DNA from 4 places in the Kitasatospora sp. UYEF31 genome. Region 4 is predicted to be linked to each of the others. Evidence: riboswitches for the same ligand, from Rfam matches in the RefSeq annotation. Region 4 holds a riboswitch; each other region holds the start of a gene.

Region 1 (3,817 bases), on a different contig from region 4:
GGTCCTGGAACCCGGCGCGGGGGCCGTGCCGGGGCAGAGCGGTGCGGGGCAGGGCGGTGCGGAGAGCGGCGGTCCGGAGAACGGCGGTGTGGCGTGGACCTGGGACGGCCGGGCGGCCGAAGGATTCGTCCGGGGCGGGGTGCACGCCTCGTACCTGCATCTGCACTGGGCCGGGAACCCGGCTATGGCAGGGCGGTTCGTCCAGGCGGCGTCGGCCGGATGGGCGGTCCGGGCGGTCGGCCGGGGCGGTCGGCCGGGGCGGTCGGCCGGGCACGTGTGACCGACCCGACAGTGGTACGGAAAGGCTGAATCGCTAGTCTGTGCCTGTCCGAACGGTGTTCGCGTCCGGACCCCCATCCCTTCACCCGCGCCATCGGTCGTCGGCATGCCCTGACTTCGGTGATCGGCCGACGGAGGGTGCGGCACGGACCGGGTCGCTCCGCTCCGGAAGAAGTGACGATGAGTCAGCCGTCCTACCCCGGCCCCCTTGAGGCCAACGGGCAGCAGTCGTACCCGCAGCAGGGCGGGCCGTACGGCCAGCCCTATCCGCAAGCGGGGACGCAGTCGTACCCGCAGCCCGGCGGGTACCCCGGCATGGAGCCGGGGGCGGTCCCGCAGTTCGCTGGACGGCCACTGGGCATGGTCCGGGGTGTGTTCGCGGTGTGGGGTCTTTCGATGATCACCTTCGGCGTCTACCTCCTCGTGTGGACCTACAAGGTCAACCGCGAAGTCCGTGACTTCGCCGCACCGTACGTCCAGGTCAACCCGGCGGGCGCGGTGTGGGCCTCGATCCTGGTGCCGGTGGGCTGCATGCTCGGGGGCATCGTCCCGGGTGCCGTCCTGATCGGCGTCGGGGACGGTACGCCGGTGCTGCAGGCCGTCGGCGGGCTCCTGATCGTCGCCGGCTACATCGGGGGGATCGCCGCGATGTGCGTCCTCTGGGCCCGGACAGGCGGCCGGATCAAGATCGCCCAGCAGTTCGGCTGGCAGCAGGGCACCTGCTCGGGCGCCGTCGGTGTGGTGCTCCACATGATGGCCTTCGGTACGGGCATCTGCTACTACCAGTCGCAGCTGAACCAGCTGTGGCTCGCGCACGGCGCGAACCGGTACGCCCAGTAACGCGGACCCGCCTCCTACTCCCCACCGCCCGGCCCGCACTTGTCGCGGGCCGGGCTGTTCCGCTGGAGCCGTCCTGTGATGTCACCCACCGGACAACCGGGGCACCCCCTTTGACGTGGCCGGAAGCCGTGTGGTCGGATGGCGCTCGCGACAGCGGTGGAGGAATCCGGTCCAGGGGAACCCTGGGAATCCGGAGCGGTCCCGCCACTGTGACCGGAAAGTGGACCCCCGGGGCGGAATGCAGGCCACGGCTGCGGAAGCGGCTGGAAGGCCGGGGGCGAGCGCTGGTCCGTCATCCGTGACGGTCCGTGACCCGGAAGCCAGGACACTCCTGCCGTCGCACCGTTCGCCTGTCGCGGACCGCGTCAGGGGTACGGCTGTCCACTCCGGTGGAGGGACGCACCCCCACGGCGTCGCCGCGCCGTATTTCCATTTCACCCGTGGGCGTGGACCCTCTGGAGGCTCTGATGACCGTGCTCTGCCCTGCCCTACCGCCGCACGCGCTGACCCCCCGGTGAGCGGCACCCCGCCCACCCTCATCGGTGTCGGCGTCGGCCCCGGCGACCCCGAACTGGTGACGGTCAAGGGCGTGCGCGTCCTGCGGGAAGCCGACGTGGTCCTGGTGCCGGTCATGGAGACGGGCCCAGGGGAGTCGGCACTGTCGGGTCGCGCCGAAGCGACGGTCCGCGAGTACGTCGACGCCGACCGCATCACCCGGGTCGTCTTCGCCCTCAACGACCGCGGCGGCGTCACCGACCGCCGCACCCGGGCGTGGGACGCGGCAGCCCGCACCGTCGTGGACGCCTTCGCCGGCGGTGCGCGGACCGTGGCTTTCGCCACCATCGGCGACCCCAATGTGTACTCCACCTTCGGATACCTGGCCCAGACCGTGCGAGAACTGGTCGCCGGCGTCGTGGTCGGGACCGTCCCGGGCATCACCGCCATGCAGGACCTCGCAGCCCGCTCCGGCACCGTGCTGTGCGAGGGCAACGAAACCCTCGCGCTCTTCCCGATGCCGGCCGGGCTCGACGGCTTCCGGCAGGCCCTTGAGGTCTTCGACACCGTCGTCGCGTACAAGGGCGGCCGGTGGATGCCCGAGATGCTGGAGATCGTCAAGGCCGAAGACCGGCTCGACGACGCGGTGTTCGGCGCCAGGCTCGGCCTGGCGGACGAAGACGTCCGGGCCGCCGGACAGGTGGACGGCAGCGCGCCGTACCTTTCGACACTGATCGTCCCCGCCAGGCGGGACCGACGCGGAGGCAAACTGTGCCAGGGCGAGTGACCTTTGTCGGAGCCGGACCCGGCGCCGCCGACCTGCTGACCTTCCGTGCCGCGCGGGCCATCGCCGCCGCCGACATCGTCGTGTGGGCCTCCTCGCTGGTCCAGGAGGAGATCCTCGAACACGCCCGCCCGGGGGCGGAGATCATCGACTCGGCCGCACTCCCGATGGAGGGCGTCCTGCCGCTGTACGAACGGGCGGTCCGCGACGGGCTGAACATCGCCAGGGTGCACTCCGGTGACCCCTCCCTGTGGGGCGCGGTGCAGGAACAGCTGGACCGGTGCCGGTCGCTCGGCCTCGACGTCGAGATCATCCCCGGGGTGTCCGCGTTCAGCGCCGTCGCCGCCATCGTCGGACGCGAACTGACGATCCCCGAGGTCGCGCAGTCGGTCATCCTCACCCGCCTGGGCGGCGGGAAGACACCGATGCCGCCGAAGGAGTCGGTCCGCGAGTTCGCGAAGCACGGCACGACGATGGCCGTGTTCCTGTCGGCGGCCCGCTCCGGCCAGCTCGCGGAGGAACTGACCGACGGCGGCTACGCGGCGGAGACCCCCGTGGTCATCGCCCACCGGGCCACCTGGCCGGACGAACTCGTCGTGCACTGCACAGTCGGCACCCTGGAGGCCACAGTCAAGGAGCACCGCCTGTGGAAGCAGACGCTGTTCCTCGTCGGCGACGCGCTGGGCTCCCACGGCACCCGTTCGCACCTCTACCACCCCGGTCACTTCCACACCTTCCGCAAGGCCGAGCGCGGCGCCCGGCGGATCCTGCGCACCGGCGGCGCGGGGGCCCCCGTCGAGCCGTCATGACCGGCGGCCCCGGCGAGGACGGCCCCGCTCCGGACGCCTCCGGAGCCGGCAGTCCCGGACCGGACGTCCCCGGCGTCGACCGGCGCAATCCCGAACTCACCGAGCCCGACCTGCCGCGCACGATGAAGGTGCGGCAGAAGGCGCTGCGCACCGGCTGGACCACCGGGTCCTGCGCGTCGGCCGCGGCGAAGGCCGCCACCCAGATGCTGGCCACCGGCACCCCGCCGCCGTGGGTGGAGATCGCCCTGCCGTCCGGACGGCGAATCACCTTCGCCGTCGAACGCTGCGAGGCACTGCGCCCCGGACGCACCCAGGCCGTTGTGGTCAAGGACGCCGGGGACGATCCGGACGTCACCCACGGCGCGGAGCTCACCGCCACCGCCACCTGGCGGGACGAACCCGGCATCGAACTCGACGGCGGCGTCGGCGTCGGCGTGGTCACCAAGCCGGGCCTCGGCCTTGAGGTCGGAGGTCCGGCGATCAACCCGGTGCCGCGTCAGATGATCACCCAGGCGGTGGGCGAGGTCGTCGACTTCGGCACCACCGGGGTGCGTGTTGTCATCTCCGTGCCCGACGGGGAGGTCCGGGCCCGCAAGACCACCAACGCCAA
Region 2 (3,817 bases), on a different contig from region 4:
GGGAGTTCCCACGCGGTGCGGTAGAGCTTCCGTACGTCCTCGGGCAGTTCGGTGATCTCCTGCACGGAGCCTTCGGCGCGCTTGATGCGGTCGCGGATGTCTGCGGTCCACAGACCGCGTTCCTTGAGTTCGCGCACCAGGTAGGTGTTGATCTGGAGGAACTCGCCGCTCAGCGTCTCGCGCTTGAAGAGGGTGGAGACCTGCGGCTCGATGCACTCGTACGCGCCGGCGATGGACGCGATCGTGGCGGTGGGCGCGATGGCGATCATCAGCGAGTTGCGCAGGCCGTGGGTCGCGACGAGCCCGCGGACCTGCGCCCAGCGCTCCGTCTGGGTGGGCGTGACACCGTCCCACAGGTCGGGCTGGAGCCGGCCGCGCGCGGCGTGGGTCTGGTCGTACGCCGGGTGCGGTCCGAACTCCTTCGCCAGCTCGGTCGAGGACTCAAGAGCCGTCAGGTAGATCTCTTCGGAGATCCGGGTGGACAGCTCGCGTGCCTCAGCCGAGTCGAACGCCAGACGCAGTTGGAAGAACACGTCCTGCAGGCCCATGAGGCCCAGGCCGATGGGCCGCCACTTGGGGTTGGACGCGGCGGCCTGGCCGGTCGGGTAGTAGTTGATGTCGATGACACGGTCGAGGAAGACGACGGCCGTACGGACGGTCCGGCGCAGCTTGTCCCAGTCGATTCCGCCGTCGGCCACGTGCGCGGCGAGGTTGACGGAGCCGAGGTTGCAGACCGCCGTCTCACTGTCGCTGGTGACTTCGAGGATCTCCGTGCACAGGTTAGACAGGTGGACCGTGTTGCCCGGTTCGGCCGCCTGGTTGCACGTGCGGTTGGACGCGTCCTTGAAGGTCATCCAGCCGTTGCCGGTCTGCGCCAGGGTGCGCATCATCTTGGCGTAGAGCTCACGGGCGGGCAGCTGCCGGACGAACCGGCCGTCGCGCTCGGCCTGTTCGTAGGCCGTGTCGAACGCCGGGCCCCACAGGTCGGGGAGTTCGGGGATCTCGTTCGGATCGAACAGCGACCAGGCGCCGTCCTCGTCGACCCGCCGCATGAACAGGTCGGGGATCCAGTTGGCGAGGTTCAGGTTGTGGGTGCGCCGGGCGTCCTCGCCGGTGTTCTCCCGCAGTTCGAGGAACTCCAGGATGTCCGGGTGCCAGGGTTCGAGATAGATGGCTGCTGCACCTTTTCTCTTTCCGCCCTGATTGACTGCTTGTACGGATGCGTCGAGGGTGTTCAGCCACGGCACGATGCCGTTCGAGTGCCCGTTCGTCCCGCGGATCAGCGCGCCGCGCGAGCGGACCCGGGACCACGCGACGCCGATGCCGCCGGCGAACTTCGACAGGCGGGCGATGCGCCCGTACATGTCGTAGATCGACTCGATGTTGTCCTGCGGCGAGTCGAGCAGGTAGCAGGAGGACATCTGGGTGTGCCGGGTGCCCGAGTTGAACAGCGTCGGCGAGCTCGGCAGGTAGGCCAGCGACGACAGGAGCCGGTAGAAGTCCACGGCTTCGTCCGCCGTCTTGGACAGCCCGCAGGCGACCCGGAGCAGGAAGTGCTGCGGCGTCTCGACGACTTTGCGGGTGACGGGGTGGCGGAGCAGGTAGCGGTCGTAGACCGTACGCAGGCCGAAGTATTCGAAGCGCCGGTCGCCGTCCGGGTCGACGGCCGCGTCCAGTACGGCGGAGTTCTCCCGTACGAAATCGGCCGTCCCTTCGCCGATCAGGCCCTCGCGGTGGCCGACGGCGATGCCCTGGCTGAAGGTCGCCGCTCCCTGCGAACGGGCTTCGTCCGCGATCGTGCGGGCGAGCAGCCTGGCCGCCAGCCGGGAGTACGCCGGCTCCTCGCCGATGAGCTCGGCGGCGGTGCGGATCGTCAGCTGGTCGAGTTCGTAGGCGGTGGCGCCGTCGTACAGACCGGAGACCGCCTTCTCGGCGACCCGGTACGGGTCGGCCTCGGGGAGGTCGTCGGCCAGCAGCCGGACGGCCTCGGCGAGCGCGTCGGTGTCGACGGGGCCGCTGTCGGCCAGGTGTACGGAACGGGTGCCGGATGTGCGCAGAACTGCGCTGTCCAAGACGGTCACGGCTCTCTCCTCGCGAGCTCGTAATTACGGTGACCACCGCGCAGAACAGTCCAGATCGTCGGCGCGGGCAGCGGGCAGGTCTTCGGACTCACGGGCATGCCGGAGATCGCCGCACATGACGTACGGCGGGTGCTCCGGAGGTCTACTGGCCGTCGCTTCCCGGGGTTGTGTTCCCAGTGCTCTGTTGACGGCGGTCGTTCCCGTTCACCGCTGCGGGGGCAGTCCCGGCTTGCCGGAGGCTGTCGAAGCCCCCTGGGCGCAAGCTCTGCGCCACCGGATTCCCTCTTCGGAGTGCACAAGTGCACTCCTTCGCCGCACTGCCGCCGAGACGGCGGCCGTGCGGACCAGCTACGAGCCAGATCATATATGCAGTGGTGACTCACGTCATGCACCACCAGATGTAGTGGCGGCGCGTGTCGCAGGGCGCATGAGGAATAATGCGCATTACAACTGATGAACCAACCACGTTCATATCACCGTGGTTCATATCAACATGGGGGAACCTGACTTGAGTACAACCGGGGGGATACGTACAGCGGTCCCCACACAGGACAAGTCATCGGTCGCCTCGAAGACCGGTCTCGTCCTCCTGATCATCATCATGGGCTCGCTGACGTACTCCCTCCTCCAGTCGATGCTCGCCCCGGCACTGCCGACGATCACCCGGGAAGTCCACACCTCCACCGAGACCGCGGCCTGGCTGATGACGGCCTATCTGCTGTCCGCTTCGGTGACCACACCGATCCTCGGCCGCCTCGGTGACCTGTACGGCAAGAAGAAGCTCTTCGTCGTGGCGATCGGCGCGCTCGCCGTCGGATCGCTGATCTGCGCGCTGGCCGACTCGATCGACCTGCTGATCACCGGCCGCACCGTCCAGGGCCTGGGCGCCGCCGTCTTCCCCCTGTCGTTCGGCATCATCCGGGACGAGTTCCCGGCCCACAAACGGGCCGCGGCCATCGGCCTGACCTCCGCGGTCATGGGCATCGGCGGCGGCCTGGGCTCGGTCCTGGCCGGCCCGATCGTGGACAACCTGTCGTACCACTGGCTGTTCTGGATCCCGATGATCGTGTGCATCATCACCTCGGTCGCCGCGTGGTTCCTCATCCCCGAGTCGCCGGTGCGGGTGAAGAGCAGCATCAACTGGCTCGGCGCACTCCTGATGTCGGGCGCGCTCGTGTGCCTGATGCTCGGTCTGAGCAAGGGCCGCTCGTGGGGCTGGACGTCCGGCATCACCCTGAGCCTCTTCGCCGGCGCGGTCATCCTCGGCGTGCTGTGGGTCAAGGCCGAACTGCGAACCGACCAGCCGCTGGTCGACATGAAGATCATGCGCCTGCGCGGCGTGTGGACCACCAACGCCGCGGGCCTGCTGGTCGGCTACGCGATGATGGGCGCGATGTTCCTGATGCCGCAGCTGCTCCAACTGCCGAAGTCCACCGGCTTCGGGTTCGGCACGACGGTCACCATGGCCGGTGTGTACGTGCTGCCGATGGCACTGGCGATGCTCATCTCCGGGCCCGCCGCCGGTGCGCTCACCGCGCGCCTGGGCTCCAAGACGCTGCTGATGACCGGCTGCGCCGTGCTGACGCTCGGCATGCTCAGCCTGGTCGTCGCGCACGGCGAACTGTGGCAGATCATGGTCGGTGTGTTCCTCTTCGGCCTGGGCACCGGCTCGGCGATGGCCGCGATGGCCAACGTCATCGTCACCGCCGTGCCGGTCGAGCAGGTGGGTGTGGCCA
Region 3 (3,817 bases), on a different contig from region 4:
CCGAACCTAATCGTTGGGCGACAGGTCTGCCCGGTGCTCGTCACACAGTCGGAGCAGTGCTTCGGGTGTGTGCGCGACGGGGGCGCTGATCCCGTGGGCGGCCAGGACGGCCGCTACGGCGTGCGCCCAGGTGGGGCGCAGGTGGGCGGCCTTCAGCAGCGTTGTATCCGCGAGCAGGTCATCGGTCGGCCCGGTGTGCAGCACTCCCCCGGCGAAGACCGCAGCGTCGTCGGCCCAGCGCAGTGCGAGATCGACGTCGTGGGTGGCCATGACCACAGTGGTTCCGCCCTTGCGCAGACCGTCCAGCGTGTCCAGGAGTGCCTCTTGCCCTGCCGGGTCGAGGCCCGCCGTGGGTTCGTCCAGGACCAGGACCTGGGGCCGCATCGCCACTGCCCCGGCGATGGCGACGCGTTTGCGTTGTCCGAACGACAGCAGGTGTACGGGGCGCTCGCGGAGATGGGCGATCTCCAGGGCGTCCAGTGCTTCGGACACTCGCGTACGGACTTCAGCCTCGTCCAGGCCGAGGTTGAGCGGGCCGAAGGAGACGTCCTGCGCGACGTCGGCGGAGAACAGTTGGTCGTCGGGGTCCTGGAAGACGAGTTGCACGGCGCGGCGCAGGCGGGTGAGGCCTTTGCGGTCGTAGGTGACGGCTTCGTTGTCGAGTTCGAGGGTGCCGCCAGAAGGCTGGTGGCTTCCGGTGAGCAGCCGCAGGAGGGTTGTCTTTCCGCTGCCGTTGGGGCCGAGGAGGGCGAGGGTACGGCCTTCCGGGACGTCCAGGGTCAGTTCGGTGAACACGTCGGGCCCCTGGTCGTAGCGGTAGCCGGCGCGGTGGAGTCTCAGAAGCATGTGACGGCCAGACAGACGAGGGCGGCGGTGAGGCCGACGGATGCGGTGATGAAGCGCGGGGACGCGGGGTGGTTGTCGACGAGTACGCGCAGGGAGCCTTCGTAGCCGCGTCCGGCCAGGCCGGTCTGGAGGCGTTCGGCGCGGGCGAAGGCGTGGAGGAGCACGGTGGCGCCGGTGCCCGCGGTGGCGCGGAGCTGGGCGCGGCGGGTCTGGTGGCCGAGTCGTCCGGCCTGGGCCTGGTGGATGCGGCCTGTCGTGTCGAGGAGCAGGAAGACCATGCGGTACATCACCGCGGCGACGTCGACGACGGGGGCGGGGACGCCGATCCGGGTGAGGCGTGGGAGTACGTCGGACAGGGGTGTGGTGAAGGCGAACAGGAGTACGCACAGGGAGGCTGCGACGGTGCGGGCGAGGAGTTCGGCGGCGTGCCGGGCTCCGTCGGGGGCGTAGCCGACGCCGTGGGCGCCGATGGAGACGAGGAGGGTGACCGCGCCGGTGACGGCGAATCCGAGCGGTGCGCGGGCCGCCTTCCAGAGCCGGACCGGCGGGACCCTGGCGGCGATGAGGAGCAGGAGTACGGCGGCTGTTCCGGCGAGCAGCGCGGCGGCGGTGGACACCAGTGCGGAGCCGAGCAGTCCGAACGCGAGTACGGCTTTGTCCAGGGGGTTGCGGCGGCGCCACGGACTCGCGTGGGCCGCCGCATCGATCGGCAGCATCGCCGTCTACTACGGGTTCGCTCGTACGGCGGACCCGGTGTCCACCGTGCCGGGAGCTTCGGCGCGCGGTTGGTCGACCCGTACGACGTCGGTCTTCAGGGGGTCTGCCGCGTCCGCCAGGCGCTTCTTAGTGCGGACCACACCGAGGAAGTAGCCCACCACACCTGCGCCGACGGCGGCCTGGAGCGCGAAGAGGCCGGACTCGATCTCACCGGACGGCGGTTCGTAGAGCGGGCTGAACCAGGGCTCGTAGTCCGGTTTGTTCTCGGTGATCGCCGAGGTGGCTTTGGTGTCGGCGCCGGTGAACGGCTCCTCGTGGCCGTCCGCGGCACCGATGAGCAGCGGCAGGACGGCGAGGAACGCGACGGTGAGCAGGAGCAGCAGGTTGATCTTCGTGGACTTCTTCACTTCGCCACCGCCGGTTCCAGGACGTCGGCGCGCCCGGCCTGCCGGAGCAGGCGGACGACCAGGACGGTGAGCAGGCCTTCGCTGACGGCCAGGGGGATCTGGGTGACGGCGAAGATGGCGCCGAACTTGCCGATCGCGCCCAGGAATCCGCTGCTGGGGTCGGGGAAGGCCAGCGACAGTTGGACGGTGGTCACGCAGTAGGTGACCAGGTCAGCGGTGAACGCCCCGGCGAAAACCGCTATATCGAGCCGGGCGGCTCCGCCCGGGCGCTCGGGTGCGGCCAGGCGGATGAGGCGGTAGGCCCCGTATCCGGCCCACGGTCCGGCGATGGCCATCGAGAAGACGTTGGCACCGAGTGTCGTGAGGCCGCCGTGCGCCAGGAGCAGTGCTTGGAACAGCAGGGTGATGGTGCCGAGCACGGCCATCACCGGGGGGCGGAACAGGATCGCGCCGAGTCCCGTGCCGGTGGGGTGCGAGCAACTTCCGGTCACTGAGGGGATTTTGAGTGCGGACAGGACGAACGAGAACGCTCCGGCCGCGCCGAGCATGAGCGTGTTCTCAGGTCGTTGGCGGACTTCGCGGCTGAGCGCGCGGGCCCCGTGTACGACGAAGGGAGCAGACGCGACGCCCCAGGCGGCGGCGTGCTCCCAGGGCAGGTAACCCTCGGCGATATGCATGGCTGTTAAGCCCTCTCCCACACCTCGTGGATGGACGGAAGAGCGACCGTCAGTCGGCATCGCCGGTCAAGGAGCGGCTTCTGGCGCGGTGCCTCGCTTGGCGGCCGTGCACCGTCGCCCTTTCCGGGGCGTCGGTGTGCGGGCGACGACGCGAGGTGCCGTGTCAGGAGTCGCGAGGCGGCGAGACCTGCTGACGGTTGCCCGTTGCCATGGCCGGTCTCCTGGCTGACGGGTCGTAACGTTCTTCCTCCGCCTTCCCGGACCGACTTGCGTGGTCCAGTGGCTTCCGCACAGGTTCGTGCGGGTGGAGGGGAACTCCCCGATCACAGTGGCGAGGGCCGCACCGGACTGGCTGGAGGCTCCTCGTAGACGAGGTTGTCCAGCCCACCGGTTTCCCGAGCACCATGGCGGTTGCGACCGTAGCGTCGCGGGCTGATCAAGAGCAAGGCGGGGTGGCACCGTGCGGTCGGGGCGGCGGCGTGCGGACCGAAGCGACATTTTACTGATCGGCAACGCCTTGCACCCGGTTTCGACAAATTCAGTCGTAAAGCTGGCAACGTGACCATGGACCGACCGTACGCTCCGGAATCGGAGGGGTCGCCGGTGTCACCAGGCCCCTAGCACGGGCCTATCAGACGCGCGGAGCGGAGCATCGACATGGCAGACATGGAAGCGGCACTCAAGAACGCGATGGGCATCGAGGGCGCCAAGGGTGTAGCGCTGGTCGACTACACCAGCGGCATGGCCCTGGGGATGCTCGGCGGCGGCAAGGAGCTCGACCTCACGGTCGCGGCGGCCGGCAACACCGACGTGATGCGCGCGAAGATGCGCACGATGGAGATGCTCAACCTCAACGACCACATCGAGGACATCCTCATCACGCTGGGCGGCCAGTACCACGTGATCCGGCCGCTGACCGGGCGGGCGGGCAAGGGCCTGTTCATCTACCTGGTCCTGGACAAGCAGCGCGCGAACCTCGCGATGGCCCGGCACCAGCTCAAGAGTGTCGAAGAAGAGCTCGAAGTCTGAGCCCGGGCCCGGCCCCGCGCCGGGAGACCTGCGCCACTTTGCCGGTGATCCGGGCCTCTTCTTGGATATGACGGTCATCGTCATCACCCCTTCGCGGGGTAGCGACATATGACGGTCGTTCATGAGCACGTAGCCGAGAAG
Region 4 (3,817 bases):
AGGGCAAGGTTGACCCGCGGCTCCCCCGTCGGCGCGTTGCCGAGGATGTGCAGACCGTCGCGGATCTGGACGTCCTTGACCTCGCACAGGTAGCCGTCGACGTGCAGCAGGAAGTCGTCGAAGTCGTCCTCCGCCGGCATGCCGTCCTGGTGCAGGTCGTGGTGCAGTTGGGCGGCCTGGATGAGGGTCCAGATCTGGGCGCGTACGGTCGGCAGCTTGTCCGGGTCCAGGGCCTGCACGGTGGCGTACTCGTCGAGGAGCTGTTCGAGTTTGGCCATGTCACCGTACGTCTCGGCGCGGGCCATCGGCGGCACGAGGTGGTCGACGACGGTGGCGTGGGCGCGGCGCTTGGCCTGGGTGCCCTCCCCCGGGTCGTTGACGATGAACGGGTAGATGAACGGCAGGTCGCCCAGGACGGCGTCGGGGGCGCAGTCGCGGGCGAGGCCCAGGCCCTTGCCTGGCAGCCACTCCAGGGTGCCGTGCTTGCCGCAGTGGATGACCGCGTCCGCGCCGAACCCGCCGTCGGAGACCGGGGATTCGAGCCAGCGGTAGGCGGCGAGGTAGTGGTGCGACGGCGGCAGGTCGGGGTCGTGGTAGATCGCGACCGGGTTCTCGCCGAAGCCGCGCGGCGGCTGGATCATCAGGACGGCGTTGCCGAAGGTCAGCGAGGCGAGCACGATGTCGCCGTTGTCGACATACAGACTTCCAGGCGGGGGTCCCCAGTGCTCCAGCATCGGGGCGCGCAACGTTTCGGGGAGCCGGTCGAACCACTGCTGGTAGTGCTTGAGCGGCACCCGCGCGGGGGCCAGCGCGAGCTGTTCCTCCGTCAGCCATTCGAGGTCGTGGCCGCCGGCCGCGATCAGGGCGTGGATCAGCGCGTCGCCGTCCTCGTGCGCCCGCCAGAGTGAGGTGTCCGCGCCGAGGTCGTAGCCGGCGTCCTCAAGGGCGCGGAAGAGCAGCACCGCCGAGGTGGGGGTGTCGAGACCGACGGCGTTGCCGACCCGGGAGTGCTTGGTCGGGTAGGACGACAGCACGATCGCGAGCTTCTTGTCCGCGTTCGGCAGGTGCCGAAGTTTCGCGTGCCGTACGGCCGTACCGGCGACCCGGGCGGCCCGCTCGGGGTCGGCCGTGTACACCGCGATGCCGTCGCCGTTGAGTTCCTTGAAGCTGAACGGGACGGAGATCAGGCGGCCGTCGAACTCGGGGATGGCGACCTGCATCGCCGCGTCCATCGGGGAGACCGCCGCGGACGCCTCCCAGACGGCGCGGGTGCTGGTCAGGCACAGGCCCTGGATGACGGGGATGTCCAGCGCGGCCAGCGCGCCCACGTCCCAGGCGTCCTCGTCGCCGCCCGCGACGGCGTCGGTGGCGGTCTGGCCGCCACCGGCCAGGACGGTCGCGATCAGCACGTCGGCCCGGCCGAGGATTTCGACCAGGCCGCCCGCGCCCCCGCTGCTCAGTCCGCGCAGCGAACCGCAGTACACCGGAAGGGCGTTCGCCCCGGCGGCTTCGATCGCCTCGCACAGGGTCGCGATGAAGGCGGTGTTCCCGGACAGCTCGTGGGCCCGGTAGAACACGATTCCGACGGTCGGCCGGTCCGGGTCGGCGGCGTACGCGCCGTGCAGTCCGTACTCGGGCATCGACTGCGGGGCGGCGAAGCCGACCCCGGTGAGCAGCACCGTGTCGGTGAGGAAGGCGTGCAGCTCGGCCAGGTTGGCCGTACCGCCTTCGACCAGGTAGGCGAGGGCTTCCCCGGCGACTCCGGACGGCACGGTGGACATTGCCATGAGCGAGGCGTCCGGTTCGGACTCGCCGCCGAGGACGACGGTTGGCACGCCGGTGGCCAGGAGTGCGTCGAGCCCGGCCGCCCAGGTCCGTCGTCCGCCGAGGAGCCGGACGACGGCTATCCGCACGTCGCGGACGAGGCCGGGGACCTCCGCCGGGTCTACCGAAGCCGGGTTCGCCGTACGCCAGTCGGCGTGGGACCCGGCCGCGGCGAGCAGCTCGGTGTCGGCGGTGGACAACAACAGGACGCGCGCCATCGCAGGTCCTCCCTCGGGGTCCGCGCCCCGTCAGATGCTGGTGGGTGTGCGACGGCGGCAGTTCCTGACTCGACGTCACCGGATGGTGCGCGTCTCACAGTGGCGGGACCGTCCCGGCTTCATGAGCGCAGCGAATGAAGAATCAAACACTGCGCACCGGGTTCCTGCGCGGCCGTCGGGGCTCATCCTGGCAGACGGGGGTGTTTCTACACGACGCCCGGCGGCACGAACGGCATTCCGGCCGGGGCCCCCCGCGTGATCAGCCGGTCCACCGCCGCGTTGTCGAGGTGCGCGGTGACAAGATCGCCGAGCGCGTCCAGGCGTTCCTGGCGCGCGGCCTCGAACGAGGTGTCCGGTGAGACGGTGAAGTCCCGGCCGGCCGTACGGGCGACATGTGCCAGGACGTCGCGGCGGAAACCGTCGTTCTCCAGCGCCCCGTGCCACAGGCTTCCCCAGGTCGCGCCGTCGCGGCAGCCGTCGACGGGGGTTCCGTCGGCGGTGGTGAACAGGGGTTCGCCGCCGTCGACGGAGACGGTTCCGTGGTGGATCTCGTAGGCCGCGACCGGCTGGCCGTCGGCGAAACCGGACGGCCGGGCGAGGGTTTTGGCAGTGGCGAACCGGACCCGGACCGGCAGCAGGCCGAGGCCGTCGACGGTGCCCGCCTTGCTCTCGACATCGTCTTCGATCGTACGGGCGAGCATCTGGTAGCCGCCGCAGATCCCGTACACCGGAAGACCGGCCGCGGCGCGGCGGGCCAGCGCCGCGTCCAGGCCGCGTTCGCGCAGCCAGGCCAGGTCGGACACCGTGGCCCGGCTGCCGGGGAGCACCACCAGGTCGGCGTCGGCTATCTCGGCGGGCGAGCTGACGAACCGTACGACGACGCCCGGTTCGACCGACAGGGCGTCGATGTCGGTGAAGTTGCTGATGTGCGGGAGGCGGACGACGCAGATCCGCAGGATGTCCGCGCCCAGCGGCGGCACGGGCGCGCCCCTGTCGGCTTCCAGGGCCAGGGAGTCCTCGACGTCGAGCCACAGGCCGTGCAGGAACGGCAGGACGCCGAGCACAGGGCGGCCTGTCAGTTTGTCGATTTGTGTCAGCGCGGGTTCGAGCAGCCGGACGTCACCGCGGAACTTGTTGACGATGAATCCGCTCAGCAACGCCTGGTCCTCACGGGAGAGCAGCGCGAGTGTGCCGTACATCGCCGCGAACACCCCGCCCCGGTCGATGTCCCCGACCACCAGGACCGGCAGGTCCGCCGCCCGGGCCAGGCCCATGTTGGTGATGTCGCGGTCCCGCAGGTTGATCTCGGCGGGACTGCCGGCGCCTTCGCAGATGACCACGTCGTAGCGGGACCGCAGGTCGGCCAGGGATTCGAGCACGGTTTCGAAGAGTCTGGGCTTCAGCTCGTGGTAGTTGAGCGCGCCGACGTCGGCGAAGGGCTTGCCCAGGAGCACGACCTGGGCGCTGTTGTTCCCGCCGGGCTTGAGCAGCACCGGGTTCATCACGGCCTCGGGCTCGATCCCGGCCGCCGAGGCCTGCATCGCCTGGGCCCGGCCGATCTCCGCGCCGTCGAGGGTGACCATCGAGTTCAGCGACATGTTCTGCGCCTTGAACGGGGCGACCTTGACCCCTTCGCGGGCCAGCCGGCGACACAGTCCGGCGGTGACGATGCTCTTCCCCGCGTCCGAGGTGGTTCCGGCGATCAGCAGGGCACCGTTCATCGGTTTTGCGCCTTTCAGAGGTTCTTGGCTCAGAGGTTCTTGGCTCAGTGGTTC

What was found. A riboswitch is a leader RNA that binds a small molecule or an ion and turns the genes downstream of it on or off. The one in region 4 is predicted to bind cobalamin.
Region 1: another riboswitch for cobalamin. It lies ahead of cobI (precorrin-2 C(20)-methyltransferase); the one in region 4 lies ahead of cobN (cobaltochelatase subunit CobN).
Region 2: another riboswitch for cobalamin. It lies ahead of AC0Z36_RS24665 (ribonucleoside-diphosphate reductase subunit alpha); the one in region 4 lies ahead of cobN (cobaltochelatase subunit CobN).
Region 3: another riboswitch for cobalamin. It lies ahead of AC0Z36_RS13005 (energy-coupling factor ABC transporter permease); the one in region 4 lies ahead of cobN (cobaltochelatase subunit CobN).

Annotation. Positions count from the first base shown of each region.
Region 1 is NZ_JBXAWK010000002.1:190,124-193,940, reverse strand. Features, by position in the region: gene AC0Z36_RS01890 (cobyrinic acid a,c-diamide synthase CobB) at 1-280, shown strand, start outside; gene AC0Z36_RS01885 (DUF4234 domain-containing protein) at 460-1,119, shown strand; cobalamin riboswitch at 1,279-1,450, shown strand; gene cobI (precorrin-2 C(20)-methyltransferase) at 1,634-2,401, shown strand; gene cobM (precorrin-4 C(11)-methyltransferase) at 2,398-3,207, shown strand; gene AC0Z36_RS01870 (cobalt-precorrin-5B (C(1))-methyltransferase) at 3,204-3,817, shown strand, end outside.
Region 2 is NZ_JBXAWK010000062.1:29,107-32,923, forward strand. Features, by position in the region: gene AC0Z36_RS24665 (ribonucleoside-diphosphate reductase subunit alpha) at 1-2,057, opposite strand, end outside; cobalamin riboswitch at 2,158-2,388, opposite strand; gene AC0Z36_RS24670 (MFS transporter) at 2,590-3,817, shown strand, end outside.
Region 3 is NZ_JBXAWK010000021.1:3,985-7,801, reverse strand. Features, by position in the region: gene AC0Z36_RS13020 (energy-coupling factor ABC transporter ATP-binding protein) at 7-846, opposite strand; gene cbiQ (cobalt ECF transporter T component CbiQ) at 837-1,562, opposite strand; gene AC0Z36_RS13010 (energy-coupling factor ABC transporter substrate-binding protein) at 1,572-1,970, opposite strand; gene AC0Z36_RS13005 (energy-coupling factor ABC transporter permease) at 1,967-2,647, opposite strand; cobalamin riboswitch at 2,842-3,069, opposite strand; gene AC0Z36_RS13000 (hypothetical protein) at 3,305-3,676, shown strand.
Region 4 is NZ_JBXAWK010000091.1:6,325-10,141, reverse strand. Features, by position in the region: gene cobN (cobaltochelatase subunit CobN) at 1-2,042, opposite strand, end outside; cobalamin riboswitch at 2,082-2,234, opposite strand; gene AC0Z36_RS27860 (cobyric acid synthase) at 2,249-3,763, opposite strand.